Regions from separate parts of the Uliginosibacterium paludis genome, predicted to be linked through region 2. Evidence: riboswitches for the same ligand, from Rfam matches in the RefSeq annotation. Region 2 holds a riboswitch; the other holds the start of a gene.
What was found. Region 2 has a riboswitch for cobalamin ahead of ABDB87_RS07045 (energy-coupling factor ABC transporter permease). Riboswitches for the same ligand answer to the same signal wherever they lie in the genome.
Positions count from the first base shown of each region.

Region 1: it holds a riboswitch for cobalamin, as region 2 does, so the genes downstream of both, btuB (TonB-dependent vitamin B12 receptor) here and ABDB87_RS07045 (energy-coupling factor ABC transporter permease) in region 2, are expected to answer to the same signal.

Region 1 covers NZ_JBDIVF010000001.1:1,009,528-1,017,447, reverse strand. Annotated here, with positions in the region: gene cbiB (adenosylcobinamide-phosphate synthase CbiB) at 1-841, opposite strand, end outside; gene ABDB87_RS04960 (cobalamin-binding protein) at 838-1,635, opposite strand; gene ABDB87_RS04955 (cobyrinic acid a,c-diamide synthase CobB) at 1,632-2,912, opposite strand; gene cobO (cob(I)yrinic acid a,c-diamide adenosyltransferase) at 2,920-3,525, opposite strand; gene btuB (TonB-dependent vitamin B12 receptor) at 3,581-5,395, opposite strand; cobalamin riboswitch at 5,505-5,732, opposite strand; gene ABDB87_RS04940 (cell division protein ZapB) at 5,757-5,996, shown strand; gene ABDB87_RS04935 (cell division protein ZapA) at 5,993-6,292, shown strand; RNA gene ssrS (6S RNA) at 6,392-6,574, shown strand; gene ABDB87_RS04925 (EVE domain-containing protein) at 6,627-7,091, shown strand; gene ABDB87_RS04920 (hypothetical protein) at 7,782-7,920, shown strand, end outside.
Region 2 covers NZ_JBDIVF010000002.1:436,449-444,368, reverse strand. Annotated here, with positions in the region: gene ABDB87_RS07055 (hypothetical protein) at 1-530, opposite strand, end outside; gene gltS (sodium/glutamate symporter) at 795-1,988, shown strand; cobalamin riboswitch at 2,031-2,290, shown strand; gene ABDB87_RS07045 (energy-coupling factor ABC transporter permease) at 2,456-3,115, shown strand; gene cobM (precorrin-4 C(11)-methyltransferase) at 3,112-3,915, shown strand; gene ABDB87_RS07035 (sirohydrochlorin chelatase) at 3,912-4,790, shown strand; gene ABDB87_RS07030 (precorrin-8X methylmutase) at 4,790-5,467, shown strand; gene ABDB87_RS07025 (cobalt-precorrin-5B (C(1))-methyltransferase) at 5,464-6,678, shown strand; gene cbiE (precorrin-6y C5,15-methyltransferase (decarboxylating) subunit CbiE) at 6,662-7,920, shown strand, end outside.

The DNA of each region.
Region 1 (7,920 bases), on a different contig from region 2:
GAGCGATCAGGCATAACGCGCGCGGAATGTCGGCACTGTTGGCCGGCCGACCGCTGCCCAGCGTCGGACGCGCTTCGCGCACGCCCTCATAGATCGCCGCACCGCCAAGCTGCAGGCCGAGGCTGCCGGCGCCGGCGGCCATCACCGGGCCGGCGTTGGGGCTGCTCCAGCTGCCGGCCTGCGCGCGCCAGCTGGCCAGCGCCGTGTGCGTGTGGCCGAGCAGCGCGTAGCTGAGTGCGCAGAGGCGGGCGGGGATCAGGTTGAGCAGATCGTCGATGCGTGCCGCGACTTTGCCGAAGCGCTCGAAACGCGCATTGCGGTAGCCCCACATCGCGTCCAGCGTGTTCGCGAGCCGGTACAGGATCACTCCCGGCGCGCCGGCCAGGGCACACCAGAAGAGCGCTCCGAAGATCGCGTCGTTGCCGTTTTCGAGCAGCGATTCCACCGTCGCGCGCGCGACTTGCTCCTCATCCATCTGGGTGGTTTCGCGACTGACCAGATAGCCCACGCGGCGGCGCGCTTCCTCCATGTCGCCATGCTGCAAGGCCATGCTCACATCCTGGCCGTGTTCGGAGAGCGCACGGGCGCCCAGCGCGAAGTACAGCGCGATGCCATCGACGATCCAGCCCGCAGGCAGGCGCGAGGCGAGCGCCGCCAGCAGGACGGGCGGCAGCACCAGCAGCGCCCAGCCCAGCGCGCCGCGCAGGATGCTGTCCGTGTTCAGGCGCTTTTCCAGCCAGCCGGCACAGCGCCCGAAGCCCACCAGCGGATGCCAGCGCGGCACTTCGCCGAAGAGGCGATCGAGCAGCACGCCGAGCAGGATGGAGAGCGTGAGGCTCATGCCCGGCGCTCCGCCCAGTTGCGGATGATTGCGGCGAGCTGGCGCAGGCCGTCGGTGAGTGCGGCGGGGCCGGGCTGCAGGATGTCGCAGGACTTGATCTCGTACAGCTCGCCGTCGCGCACGGCAGCTACGGTGGCCCAGCCCGCGCGGGCGAGCACCTGCTCGGGCTGGAATTTCTTGCCGCACCAGGAGGCGATCAGGATGTCTGGTGCGCGGCGCACCACTTCCAGCGGGTCGGCGATGATGCGTTGCTTCGCCGATTTATGCTGTTTGAGTTCCGGGAAGCTCTCTTCGCCGCCGGCCAGCACGATCAGCTCGGCGACCCAGCGGATGCCGGAGATCAGCGGCTCGTTCCATTCCTCGAAATACACGCGCGGGTGGCGCGGCAGGGTGGCGGCTTCGGCGGCGACGCGATCGATGCCGGCACGCAACTCGGCGACCAGTGCGGCGGCTTTCTCGGGTACGCCGGCCAGTGCGCCGATGGTGAACACCGTTTGCAGGATTTCCTCGACGCTGCGCTGATTGGTGATCAGCACATTGATGCCGCTGCGGATCAGTTGCGAGGCAATGTCGGCTTGCAGATCGGAGAAGCCGATCACCAGATCCGGTTCGAGTTCAAGGATCCGGTCGATCTTCGCACTGGTGAAGGCCGAGACCCTGGGCTTCTCCTTGCGGGCCCGCTCGGGTCGCACGGTGTAGCCGGAAATGCCGACGATGCGCGCCTCTTCGCCGAGCAGGTAGAGCGTCTCGGTGGTTTCTTCCGTCAGGCAGACGATGCGTTGCGCGCCGCTCATGCCGAGAACAGCGCGGCGACCGCGTCCGGGTTGGAGGGGAAGTAGAAGTGGATGTAGCTCGCGGTGATGCGGCCCGCGCGATAGACCGCTTCGGCCGCTCCGCCGCCATTGGGATTCGTGCCTCGGGCGATGGGCGAGAGCGGTGTTTCGGCGCGGGAGTAGTGAAAGCTGTGGCCGCGCAGCTCGCCTTCCGGCAGGGTGACAGCCTGCAGGCCGAGCGCGGCGAGCTTGCCTTGCATCAGCGCGCTGCCCTCGAGCAGGCCGAAGCCGTTGTGCATGGCGCCGTCTGCCGTCACCAGCGTCTCGAAGAGCGCCATCATGCCGCCGCATTCAGCGAGCAGCGGCTTGCCGGCCGAGGCATGAGCGAGCAATGCCAACTGCATGGATTCGTTTCCGGCGATGCGCGCGGCATGCAGTTCCGGATAGCCGCCCGGCAGCCAGAGGGCGTCACACTCCGGCAGGCCACCATCATGGAGCGGTGAGAAAAAACACAGCTCGGCGCCCAGTGCGCGCAGGGTGTCGAGGTTGGCGGGATAGGTGAAGCAGAAGGCGGCGTCCCGCGCGATGGCGATGCGTCGGCCTTTCAATGGGGAGTGGGGAGTGGGGAGTGGGGAATTGGAAACTCCTTCCCATTCCAGCAGCAGCGAGGGGTCGAAGCGCAACGCGCTGGCAGCCTTGTCCAGCTTGCTTTCCAGGTCGGCCAGCTCGGCGGCAGGCAGCAGGCCGAGATGGCGTTCCGGCAGAGTGATCGCGCCCTCGCGTGGCAGCCAGCCGAGGCCGGGAATGTGCGCCGGCAGGGATTCAAACAGCATATTGGCATGACGCTCGCTGCCGACGCGGTTGGCGATCACGCCGGCAAATTCCAGCCCCTGCTGGAAGCTTGCGAGGCCATGCGCCAGGGCTCCGAAGGTCTGGGCCATGGCGCTGCCATCGATGACGGCCAGCACCGGCAGTTCGAAGGCACGTGCCAGGTCCGCGCTGGACGGTTTGCCGTCGAAGAGCCCCATCACGCCTTCGACCAGGATCAGGTCCGCTTCCTGCGCCGCCTGCGCGAGCAGGGCGCGGCAGTGCTCCAGCCCGCCCATGAAGAGGTCCAGCTGGTAGCAGGGCGCGCCGCTGGCGGCCTCGTGAATCATGGGGTCAAGAAAGTCCGGCCCGGTCTTGAACACACGGACCCGTTCGCCGCGCGCACGCGCCTGGCGGGCCAGCGCGGCGGTGACGGTGGTCTTGCCCTGGCCCGAGGCCGGTGCGGCAATCAGAAAGGCGCGGCAACTCATCGGGCGCTCACCATTCGATGCCGGGCATGGCTTTCACTCCGGCGTGATAAGCGTGTTTCGTGAGTTCCATGCTCGTCACCGTATCGGCGATCTCGATCAGGCCTTCGGGCGCGGCGCGGCCGGTGATGATCACATGCTGCATGGCCGGGCGGCCGTCGAGTTCATGCGTCACCTCGTCCAGCGGCAGCCAGCGGTATTTGAGCGTGTAGGTGAATTCGTCGAGGATCAGCAGGTCGATCGCCGGATCCTTCAGATAGACCATCGCCTGCTCCCAGGCGACGCGCGCGGTGGCGGTGTCTTGGGCGTTGTCCTGGGTGTCCCAGGTAAAGCCGTCACCCATCACATGCCATTTCACGCGGGGATGGTCGCGGAAGAAGGCTTCCTCGCCGGTGTCCGAGCGATTCTTGATGAACTGCACGACGGCGCAGTTCAAGCCGTGGCCAAGTGCCCGGGCCAGCACGCCGAAGGCTGCGCTGCTCTTGCCCTTGCCGTTGCCGGTGTTGATCAGCAGCAGGCCGCGTTCTTCGTCGGCCGCGGCAATATGAGCGTCGATCACGGCTTTCTTGCGGGCCATGCGCGCCTTGTGGCGGGTTTCGCGTTCGCTGTCGCTCATCAGTCTCTCCGTATGCGGGGGCAGCCGGCAGGTGGCCGGCTGCGGTCGGTGCAGCTTACTTCGGCTGGTAGCGCAGGGTGACGAATGCGCCCACACCCGGCTGGTTATAGGTGCTGACCGTCTGGTAGCGCTTGTCGAAAACGTTCTCGACACGCGTCTGGATGCGCCACTCGGGGTTGAAGCGGTATTCCACGCGCAGGTCTGCGGTGGCGTAGCCGCCCATCTTCACCGTGTTGTTGGCGGCGTCATAGCGCTTGCCCGTGCCGTTGAGCGAGGCTCCGACGCTCCACTGGCCGATCAGCTGGTCGACGTCGATGCGGCCGCTCTGGCGCGAACGGCGCGCCAGAAGGTTGCCTTCGGTCGCGCCACCCGAGTGATCCTTGGGATTGAGCAGCGTGGCGCTGGCACCGACCGTCGTGTTGCCGAATTTCTGGCTCGCCGAGAGTTCCAGACCGGTGATGTGCGCGCGGGAGACATTCCCCGGCACGTAGTTGCCGGAAGCATCCGGCGCCCAGGCGATCAGGTTGTTGATGCGCGTCTTGAAGACACTGGCATCCCAGCTGAACTGCCCCAGCTTGCCACCGGCGCCTGCCTCGATCGTGCGCGAGGTTTCGGGCTGCAGGTTCGGGTTGCCCGACGAGGGGTAGTAGAGGTCATTGAAGCTGGGGGCCTTGAAGGCCGTGCCGTAACTGCTGCGGACGCGCAGGGCCTGCGAGAAGCTGTAGCCCGCAGCGATGCTGCCGGTGTTGTGGTGGCCGTACTGCTCGTTGCTGTCATGACGTGCGGAGAGCTGGAGGTCTGCCTGACCGAATTCGCCCAGATACTCCGCGAAGGCTGCGCGATTGCTGCGCTTGGTGCGGCTGAAGGCGCTGTTGCTCAGGACTTCGTCATAGACATAGTCCAGCCCGCCGACCAGCTGCTGGCCTTCCGCCAGCGAAAAATCGTTCTGCCAACTGGCCTGACTGCGACGGGTGTCGATGCGGGAGGAGAAGTTGTCCTCCTTCAGGTTGGTCGAGGCGTCAAGATTTTGCGCCAGCCGCAGGGAGGTGTTGTAGCGGGCGTTTGCCGTGTATTGCAGGTTGCCGGTGTAGAGATCCTGCTTCACATCGGTGACGTTCGGATTGCCGTCGTACTTGTTGCGCGCTTCGGTGTGCAGGGTCTGCAGATCCCAGTTCAGCGACTGGCCGATACGGCCGCCGCCGCGCACGTTCATGCTGCTGCGGGTGTAGCCATCCTTGTCCGGCTCGTTGGCGGTTTCGCGCACGTTGATGCCGTGTGTTGCAAAGCCCGAAGCGCCGACGTTGAGCCACAGGTCCTGCGAGCCGAAGCCGCCCGTTGCCGAGCCCTGATAGGTCTGACGCGAGCCGCCGCCCAGGCTGAATGCCGCCGGTTGCGGACCCTTGCGGGTGAAAATCTGGATCACGCCGCCGATGGCTTCCGAACCATACAGGCTGGCGCGCGGGCCGCGCACGAGCTCGATGCGTTCGATCTGCTCGACCGGCAGATCCTGCAGGCCGGCGCTGCCCAGCGTGGCCGATCCGACGCGGACGCCGTCGATCAGCACCAGCGTGTGACCGTCATTCGTGCCGCGCAGAAAGAGCGAGGTGTTCTTGCCGATGCCGCCGTTGTTGGTGAACTGGACACCGGGCAGGCCACTGAGCAGCTCGGGCACGGTGGCCGCCTGTTTCTGCTCGATGTCCTTGCGGGTGATGACGCTGACGGAGGTCAGTGTGTCTTCAGCGGTCCGGGCAACGCGGTTGGCAGTCACCACCACGTCGTCCAGAACGGTTTCCGTGTCTGCTGCCAGAACGGAATGGGAGAAAGCCAGCAGGATGGCTGCCGGCAGGGCTTTGCTGCGTGGGAAGTTCAAGATCGTGCTCCTTCCGTGCCGCCCGCACGGGATATACAAGAGGGGCGGGGCGCCGGAAAGGAAGTCGCGGAACGGGAGAGCAGGGTTCCGGTCATCGCCCTCCGCAATGCGCCTCGATGCGCTCCGGGCCGGTCTCCGGACTCGCGAGCGGAGGTGTCATCCTCCTGATGCAGCGCCTTCCCGTAACCGCGTTACAGTGGCCGTCTGCTGCATCGTGACTCGCTTACCGTTGCGGGGGCAGTGCCGGCATTGCAGGCGTCGCAAGACACCACTCACCGGCTTCCCGTTTAATCTGCACGAAGGGTTCCGTGCAGACACCTGAAGCTGGCGCGGATTCTATCGGAAAGCCGCCGGACGTGCGTTGACCGCCTTCGCTGCGCCGCACTACCATCGCCCGATGGATGCCGAACTCACCAGCCTCGAATCGCGCCTGAACGCACTGCTTGCCGAATACAAGGGCCTGCATCTCGAAAACCGCGAGCTGACCACGCGTGTTGCGACGCTTCAGGCCGACAACCGGCGCCTGACGGAAAAACTCGCCGTGGTGACCGAGCGCGTGGAAGGGCTGCTGGCCCGTTTGCCCCAGGGAGATGGCGCATGAGTGACACCATGCAGATTCAGATCATGGGGCGGGCTTACCAGGTGTCGGTGAAGCCGGGCGAGCGGGCGTCGCTGGAAGCTGCCGTTGAAATGGTGAACGACAAGTTGCAGCAGCTCATCGGCAAGCAATCGTCGGGCAGCGAGTCAACCGCAGTGATGTGCGCGCTGATGATTGCGCATGAAGCCGTGGTGGCGCAACGCACGGCAGGCTTGGACATGCCTGCGTACCAGCGTAGAATTGAAGCCATGGTCGAGCAGATCGACAAAGTGGCCGGCAAACAGGAAAACCTTTTCTGAGCCGTTCGTGAAGTCGGGAAATATCCTCACGGAAATTTTCGCTGCAAAGGTCCATAAAGAATTCAGGGCGACATCGCGATGCGGTGTTTCCCCGGCAGTTTTCCCCTGCGGTGTTGGTTGGAGCCACATACTCCTTGAACCAATGTCTTCGTGACATGGTTGCCGGCTCAGCACCCCGCTGTTGTGAGCGCCCCTTATGCCGGGCGCACCTGATGCGGTTGAGTGGCAACCCCCTGAACCCCAGGTTCAGGATGACGGCTCGACGGCACTTGCGGGGGATCCCTTCCAGAGCGTGAGGCAGGTTTGCCTCACGCTCTTTTCACATGAGGCCTCCATGCGCTACTGGCTCATGAAAAGCGAGCCCGCCGACTGCAGCATCGACGACCTGGCGGCCAGGCCTGACCAAAGCGTCCCGTGGTATGGCGTTCGCAACTACCAGGCACGCAACTTCATGCGCGACACCATGCGTCCGGGCGATCTGGCATTCTTCTATCACTCATCCTGTGCGCATCCCGGTATTGCAGGCATCGCCCGTATTGCCAGCCTCGCCTACCCCGACGCCACCCAGTTCGACCCGGCCAGTCCGTATCACGATCCGAAATCAACACCCGAGTCGCCTCGCTGGTTCAACGTGGACGTGCGTTTCGAACGCAAACTCTCATTGATCCCTTTGGCGCGTCTCAAAAGTGTCCCCGAACTCTCCGGCATGAGGGTCCTGCAGCCCGGCAACCGTCTTTCCATTACGCCGGTGACACCAGAAGAGTGGGCCTTCATCACCGGGAGGCTGGCGGGGCAGTGAGTTTTCAGAGTCTGTGAAGCGCGGAGTTCGACAGAACCGCACCCTCCAAGGCTCTGCGCGCAAGGTTTTCCGGGAAACACTTTGATTGCCCGCAAAAAAGACTAAGGGTTTTCCCTTATCTTGTTGATTTGAAAGGTGTTGCGCTCGCGACACGATAAAAAAGTTTTGGGGCAAAAAGTTCAATTGATGTATTCATAAGAGGCGGTGATGTGTAAGAATTCTTCTCACCACGGAGTCAGCTCCGCACCGCAAGGCGCCAGGGCACACCATGGGGAGTGAGGAGACTGGCGTTCCTTGAGAGAACGCTTACAACGGGGCGCACCACAGGTCGCAGCTCCATACGGCAACCGGGCCCGGGTTCAGGGCCCGGTTAGCCGGCAAGTTGAAGGCACGGAATTTTTGCAGGCAGCCAGTGCTGTCGGCGGCGGTGAAGCACCGCACGAAGGGGGAGGGAAATCCGGTTAGCGGATTTCCTCTATTTGGGACGGGAAGCCACAGTGTGACTTCCCGTTTTTTTGTGCCCGTTGAGTGACGACAGGCGTTCAGGCCGGAATTCGCTCTGATGACCACTGCAAGGGTGTTTCCGGTTGCGGAGAGTGCTTAACAGCAAACCCTGATCACAAAATCCGGCGGCAGGGCATAGGATGAATTCGAGGGTGCCGTGCCCGAGAATGCGTCAGGAGGTATGCCATGGGAAGCGTCGGATTTTCTCCAAAAAGTCTTGTTGTTCACGAGCCGTTTCATGCTGACTCGGAAAAGGAGGCAGAAGGCTTCGTTCAGGAGTTGGTTGCGGACCGGCTCCAGACACTGTCTCTCGACGAACGCTACA
Region 2 (7,920 bases):
GAAATGTCATCCGGCTCGCCGATGGCCTTGCGGACTTCGCCTTCGGTCATGCCGATCTTCACCTTCGCGAGCTTGCTGCCCGGCGCCGGACTGCCGTAGACCGTGCCTTCCACGCTGCCGTCATCCGACTTCACCTGGCGTGACGGACGATCGCCGTCCTTGCCGGCAGCGGCGCTGCTCGACGAGGCCGAAGCGGCCTGCGCGGCCGGTGTGCTCACGACGGCGTCATAGCCTGCCGGGCACTTGCCATCGGCATCTGCCGGCATCGTTGCCGGAGCGGCCTCGCTGCTCGATGAGGCCGACGATGCGGCGCTAGCCTTCTTGCCCTTCGGCGCCGGCCTGGCCGGTTTGCCCTTTGCGGCAGCCGGTGCGGGAGCGGCCGGCTTCGGCTTGGCAACGCAAGTCACCACGGGTTTGGGCGGCTCTGCCGGCGGGGGCGGCGCAGCGTCTTCCCTGGCTGCGCCGCGACTGCCGCAGGCAGCCAGCACCGATGCAGCCAGCACCGGCAGAAGAAGGGTCTCGATTCTCATGTCACGACTCCGGACAGACGTTTGGGGGAGCGTCGATTCTAGATCCGGGCCCCGGTGCGGCGGGCGTTGAAGGCCCTGTCCTTTCGGCCCCCGCGGCGAGGTTCAGGCATTTCCGCCACAGTTGCAAGCCTGTCTGGTCCCTGCTTGACGCATGGCAAAGCCGTTGCGCGTCGGGCGAACGCAAGCCGCCCGCGCCGGTCTCGAAGCGGATACGGACCGCTTGCCAGACCGGCGGAGCCGTCCGCAACTACAAGGAAATCCCCCATGCAATTCGACAGTTACCTGACGCTTGTCGCGGCCTCCGGCGTTCTTCTGCTTGGCAGGCTGCTCGTCAGCCGGATCCGTGTGCTGCAGAGCTGGAGCATCCCCGAGCCGGTGGCCGGCGGTCTCGCCGTGGCCCTGCTGCTCACGCTGCTGCGCCAGACGAGTGGTTTCACGCTGCAGCTCGACACCAGCCTGCAGGCGCCGCTGATGCTCGCCTTCTTTGCCACCATCGGCCTCAACGCCGATCTGCGCAGCCTTGCCCGCGGGGGCCGCATGCTCGGCCGCTTCCTGCTTGTCGTGGTCGGCCTGCTGATTCTGCAGAACCTCGTCGGCGTGTCGGTCGCGCGTCTGCTGGGTCTGGATGGCCTCGTCGGTCTGCTGGCCGGATCGATCACGCTCTCCGGCGGACACGGCACCGGCGCGGCCTGGAGCAGCAGCTTCGCGAGCGAACACGGGCTGCTCCAGGCCAGCGAACTGGCCATGGCGGTGGCCACCTTCGGCCTCGTTCTGGGTGGCCTCTGCGGCGGTCCGGTCGCGCGCTGGCTGATGCGCCGGCCGGAAGTACTCGCCAGTGCCGCCCCGCCCGACGACGAAACCCTGGCCTACGAGCAGCCCGAGGCTGTGCGGCTCATCACTGCGCCGCGCATGATCGATACCCTGGCCCTGATTGCCGCCAGCCTGTCGCTGGGCAGTCTGCTGGCGGGCGCGCTGGCCGGCACACCGCTCGCGCTGCCGGCCTTCGTCTGCGTGCTGTTCGTCGGTGCCCTGCTGCGCAACCTGCTGGCGATTCCGGGCTGGTACGAGCCGGAAGCCCGCGCGGTGTCGGTGCTGGGCAACGTGTCGCTGGCGCTCTTCCTCGCGATGGCGCTGATGAGCCTGCGGCTGTGGGAACTCAGCGCGCTGGCCCTGCCGCTCCTGGCGATCATCGCAGCCCAGCTGCTGCTGATGCTGGCTTATGCGGTATTCGTGACCTTCCGCTTCATGGGCGGCAACTACGATGCAGCGGTGCTGGCCGCCGGGCATTGCGGCTTCGGCATGGGGGCCACGCCCACCGCGATTGCCAACATGCAGGCGGTGACCCAGCGCTACGGCCCGTCCCACCTCGCCTTCCTGCTGGTTCCGATGGTCGGCGCTTTCTTCATCGACATCGTCAATGCCGCAGTCATCAAGGTCTTCGTCATGCTGATGGGCTGAGCGCTGCGAGAATGCGCTGGTCTTTGTGCGGCGCTCTGGCTACACTCGCCCCCAGCTTCAGGTTCCTGCCGCGTCGCAAGCGTGCGCAGGTTAAACGGGAAGCCGGTGCGTTGCAGCCTGCGGGTTGCGGCAATGCCGGCGCTGCCCCCGCAACGGTAAGCGAGTCAAGGAAGAACCGGTCAGCAGTCCGTCTGCCGATCCTGCCACTGTATCCATTCCGGATATGGGAAGGTGGTTCTCCCCGGCGTGCCCACGGCCCGCCGCTCGCAAGCCCGGAGACCGGCCTGGCGCATTGACGCAGGCCGTTGCGGTGGGCGACGGGGTGCATGTCATGCAGTGCATGCGCCTTGTCGCATGCTGCCGGCACGCCCGGCCCTCATGACGTTCATCCCCTTCTCTCCGCCAGTCCGGCATGCGTCTTTCCATCACCGCATCAGCGCCCGGTGGGGGCGCAAGGGAGAGTCGCAATGCATATCGAACCCGGCCAGCTGGCCGCTTCAACCATTCTTGGCGCCAATCTGGTTGCCGCTTCCGTACTCGTCAGCCAGGCACCGGCTCTGCTGCGCCGCCCGGCGCTGTGGCTGCGCACCCTGCTCGCCGCCGGCTTCTTCTCGCTGCTGATGCAGTCCTGGCACATGCAGGCCGGCGCGTCCGAACTGCATCTGATCGGCGCGATGCCGATCTATCTGCTCTTCGGCTTCCTGCCTTCGCTGTTCGGATTCGCGCTGGGTCTGCTGATGGAGGGCCTGCTCTTCGAGCCGCAGGACCTGATCCATCTGGGTGTGAATGCGCTCTCCCTGATCGTGCCGCTGATTGCGCTGCATGCGAGCATCGGCCCGCGTCTGGCGGCTGCCGCACGCGAGCGTTCGGTGGCGGCCGTGCTTCGACTCGACGCTGCGTACTACGGCGGCGTCACGCTGATGGTCGGCTTCTGGCTCAGCCAGGGTCTGGAAGCCACGCCTTTCCAGGCCTGGCTGCATTTCGCGCTGAGCTACGTGCTGCTGGTGCTGTTCGAGCCGCTGGTGACCTGGGCGCTGGTCAGCCTGCTGGCGCGGCGCGAGGGCGCGGCTCCCGCCTGGCTCACGCTGTGCCTCGATGAAAGCCTGACCCGCCGCAGCGCAGCGTGAGCGCGCCTGCAGAAACGCCTGCCCGCGGCACCGTGTGGTTCGTCGGTGCCGGGCCGGGCGACCCCGAGCTCATCACCGTGAAGGGCCGCGGCCTGATCGAGCGTGCCGGCGCGATCCTGTTCGCCGGCTCGCTGGTCAGCGAGGCCGCGACCCGCTGGGCGCCGCCGCACTGCACGATCGCCGACAGCAAGGACATGACCCTCGAAGCCATGACCGACTGGCTCGCCACCCAGGCGGCCCGGCACGAGATCGTGGTACGCCTGCAGACCGGCGACCCGGCGCTCTACGGCACGCTGATCGAGATGGTGCGTCCGCTCGATGCATTCGGCATACCGGTGGCCGTGGTGCCGGGCGTGTCGTCGGCGATGGCTTCCGCCGCTGCGGCGGTCGAGAGCTTCACCCTGCCGGAAGTGACCCAGACCACGATCTTCACCCGGGTGGAGGGGCGCACGCCGATGCCACCGGGCGAGGATCTGGCCACGCTGGCCGCGCACCGCTGCACGCTGTGCATCTTCCTCTCGATCACCCTGATGCATCGCGTCGAGGCCGGGCTGCGCGAAGCCGGCTGGCCGGAGGAGGCGCCCGTCCTGGTGGTGCACAAGGCGAGCTGGCCGGGCGAGGAGCAGATCCTGCGCGGCACGCTCGCCACCATCCGTCAGCAGTGTCGCGAGGCCCGCATCAACAGCCAGGCCATGGTCATCGCCAGCCCCACCCTAGGCGCGCGCGAATGGCCCGAACTCGCGCGTTCCAAACTCTACGACCCGCGCTTTACCCATCGATTCAGAAAGGCCAGCGCATGAATGACACGACCATCCTGATTGTCGGCCACGGCTCGCGTGAAGAGTCCGGCAATGCCGAAATCCGCGACTTCCTGAGCCAGTGGCGGGCGCTTCGGCCCGGCTGGCGTATCGAAGCCTGCTTCATCGAGTTCGCCCCGCCCTCGCTGCATGACGGCCTGCTCGCGGCTGGCCGCAACAGCCGGCGCGTTCTGGTGCTGCCGCTGATCCTCAATGCGGCCGGCCATGTGAAGATGGAAATTCCGGAAGCCATCGAGCATGCGCGCGCGCACTGCCCCGGCGTGAGCTTCCAGTACGCGCCGCACCTCACCGCCTGCGAGCCGGTGCTGGAGATCCTGCGCCGCCGCCTGCGCGGCGCGATGCACCAGCTCGACATGCCGGACCCGACCACCACCGGCGTGATCCTGCTCGGTCGTGGCTCCTCGGATCGTGGCGCCAATGGCGACATGGCCCGCATGGCGCGCTGGCTGCAGGAAGCGGGCGAGCACGAGCTGGTCGAGCTCGCCTTCACCGGCATCACCTGGCCGCGGCTTGAGCGTGTGGTGCAGCGCCAGAGCCTGATCGGCATGCGCCAGATCGTGGTGCTGCCCTATTACCTCTTCACCGGCACCCTGATGCAGCGCATCCACCGCCAGGTGGCCCATCTGCGCAGCCAGTATCCGCAGATCCGTTTTGCCTGCAGCACGCACTTCGGCTTCGAGCCGGAGATCTTCGCGCTGCTCGAAACGCGGGTGGACGACCTCATCGCCGGTCGCGAAGGCAGCGCCCTGCCCTGCGATGGCTGCAGCTACCGCGAGCTCGCGCATGACATGGGCCATGGTCACTCGCATGAGCACACCCATGCCGCCGTGATTCCGCTCCAGGTGGAGCCCGCCTGATGAGCAGCGTGAATACCGTCACCGAGCAGCTGACCCGCGCCGGTCAGGCGATCGAGCACGACAGCTTCGCGATCATCGATGCCGAGGCCGGGCCGCATGCCTACACCGCCGCACAGTGGCCGATCGTGCGGCGGATGATCCATGCCAATGCGGACTTCGATTTCAACGGCCTGACCGACTTCCACCCGGGCGCCGTGGAGGCCGGCGTGCAGGCGATGCTGCGCGGCGGCGCGGCGATGGTCGCCGATGTGGAGATGATCTGTTCGGGATTGTCGCGGCCCCGCCTGGCGCATTTCGGCATCCAGCCGCAGCAGTTCATCAGTGATGCGGATGTCATTGAAGCGGCGCAGAGGGAAGACAGCACCCGCGCCGTTCAGGCCATGCGCAAGGCGCATCGGCTGGGCCTGCTGTCAGGCGCGATCGTCGGCATCGGCAATGCGCCCACCGCGCTGATCGAGCTGGTGCGCCTGATCCGCGAGGAGGGCGTGCGGCCGGCGCTGGTCATCGGCATGCCGGTGGGATTCGTGTCGGCCGCCGAGTCGAAAGACCTGATGGCGCAGCAGGATGAGGTGCCCTGGATCGTGATCCGTGGCCGCAAGGGCGGCTCCACGCTCGTCGTGGCGGCGCTGCATGCTCTGCTCTCGCTCGCCGAGGCGCGGCAGAAAGCGCAGGCGTGAAGGAAGCAGGCGCCAAACCGCGCGGCACGCGCACCGGCTTCACCACTGGCGCCTGTTCGGCTGCGGCCGCGCGGGCGGCCGCAGTCGGTCTTGTCGAAGGCCGCGTGCCGGACGATATCGAAGCCCTGCTGCCCAATGGCCAGCGGGTGCGCTTCGCGGTGCAGGATGCGCACTGCGAAGGCGCGGCGGACGGGCGAGTTCTGTCGGCTCGCGCGGTGGTGGTGAAGTTCGCCGGCGATGATCCGGACTGCACCGACGGCGCACACCTCACCGCCCTTGTGCAGCGCCTGCCCGGCCGCGCCGGCTGCATCGAGATCGCCGGCGGCGAGGGCGTGGGCGTGGTGACGCTGCCGGGGCTCGGCTTGACCGTGGGCGAAGCGGCGATCAACCCGGTGCCACGCGCGAGCATCGAGGCCAATCTGCGCGAAGCCGTCGCCGGCCTGCTCGAGCGCGATGGCCTGCGCGTGATCGTCTCGGTGCCGCAGGGCGAAGAGATGGCGCGCAAGACGCACAACGCGCGGCTGGGCATTCTCGGTGGCATCTCGATCCTCGGCACCACCGGCATCGTGAAGCCCTACAGCACCGCTGCCTGGCGCGCGAGCGTGGTGCAGGGCATCCAGGTGGCGGCCACGCTGGGCCGTGAAACCGGACGCCCGGTCGTGGTGCTCACCACCGGTGGCCGCACCGAGCAGTTCGCGATGCGCGAATACGAGCAGCTGCCGCCGACCTGCTTCGTGCAGATGGGCGACTTCCTGCGCTATGCGCTGGACGAGGCGGTGGCCCAGGGCATCGCCATCGTGGTGATCGCCGGCATGGTGGGCAAGCTCACCAAGATTGCCCAGGGCGAATCCATCACCCACGCCAACCGCGCCGAGGTCGATACCGCCCTGCTCGCCGAACTGGCTCGCAGCATCGGTGCGGCCGAGGTTGATTGTGCCGACATCGCCGCCTCGCCCACCGCCCGCTTCGCCGCCGAGCGCATGGCCGAACGCGGCCTCCACCTCGCCTTTCACCAGGCACTTGCCGAACGCACCGTGCACACCCTGTGCGACCCCGAAACGGGTCGCTATGCCGGCCGCTTTGCGCTGCAGGTGCTGGTCTGTGATTTCGATGGTCAGAAGATCTGCGAGGCACGCTCGCAGGCACACGACGGAAACCTGGCCGCGCAGCCGCTGGCTGCCTTGCCCGGAACGGATGATGATGAAGATTGAAACCGAAGCCCTGAACGAGGCAGACCGCCACCGCGTGCGGCCCGACCCCTCACCCTGCCGCGTGATCGGCGTGCTCGATGACGGCGCCGCCAGCCTCGCCACGCCTGCGCTGGCCCATCTGCGCGCGGCGCGGGTGGTGATCGGCGCAGCCCGCACCCTGGCCCTGTTCGAAGATGAAATCTCCCCGTCGGCCGAGCGCCATGTGCTGGGTAATCTGGAGGCGGCGGCCGAGCGCATCCGTGCCGCCCGCGAGGCCGGCGATGCTGTCGTCATGCTGGCGACCGGCGACCCGCTCTGTCACGGCATTGCCGGCTGGCTCGCCTCGCATCTGTGCGTGCAGGCCATCGAAGTGCTGCCGAACGTGTCGACGCTGCAGCTCGCCTGTGCGCGGATCGGGCTGCCCTGGGCGGATGCGCGCATCGTGTCCATTCATGCCCGCGATGCCGGTGAATGGGCGCGTGGTGCCGGCCCGTCGCACGGCCTTCATGCGCTGGCCCAGGCCTTGCGCACGCAGGATCGCCTGCTGGTGCTGACCAGCCCGGCCAATACGCCGGATCGCGTCGCGCGCCTGATGCTGATTGAGGGCATGGCAGAGGATTTCCAGCTCGCGGTGGCCGAGCGCCTGAACCAGGCCGGCGAGCGCGTGCTGGCCGATCTGGCGGTGGCGGATGCCGCTGGCATGCGCTTTGCCGACCCCAATGTGCTGCTGATCTGGCGTCAGCGCGCGCGGCCCAATCCGGTGCGCTTCGGCCTGATGGACTCGGCCTATGCGCAGCGCCAGCCGGAGAAGGGGCTCATCACCAAGCAGGAGGTCCGCGCGGTGTCGCTCGCGCGCCTGCAGCTGCGTGCCGACAGCCGGGTGTGGGACATCGGTGCCGGCAGCGGCTCGGTCGGGCTGGAGGCGGCACGCCTGTGCCCGCAAGGCCATGTCTGGGCCATCGAGAAGAATCATGATGACTTTGTTATTGCCGGGCGGAATCGCGATGGCTTCGGCCTCTCCAACTACACCCTGATCCATGGCAAGGCGCCGGAGGGCCTGGAGCTGTGGCCCGATCCGGATGCGGTCTTCATCGGCGGCTCGGGTGGCGAGCTGGCCGGTCTGATCCATCTCTGCCTGGCCCGCCTGCGGCCGGGCGGATGGCTGGTGATGAACTTCGTCACGCTCGAGAATCTGGCGACCGCCACCGCCACGCTGGAGGCGGCTTCTGCCGTCTGGGACGTGCTGCAGTTGCAGGCCGCGCG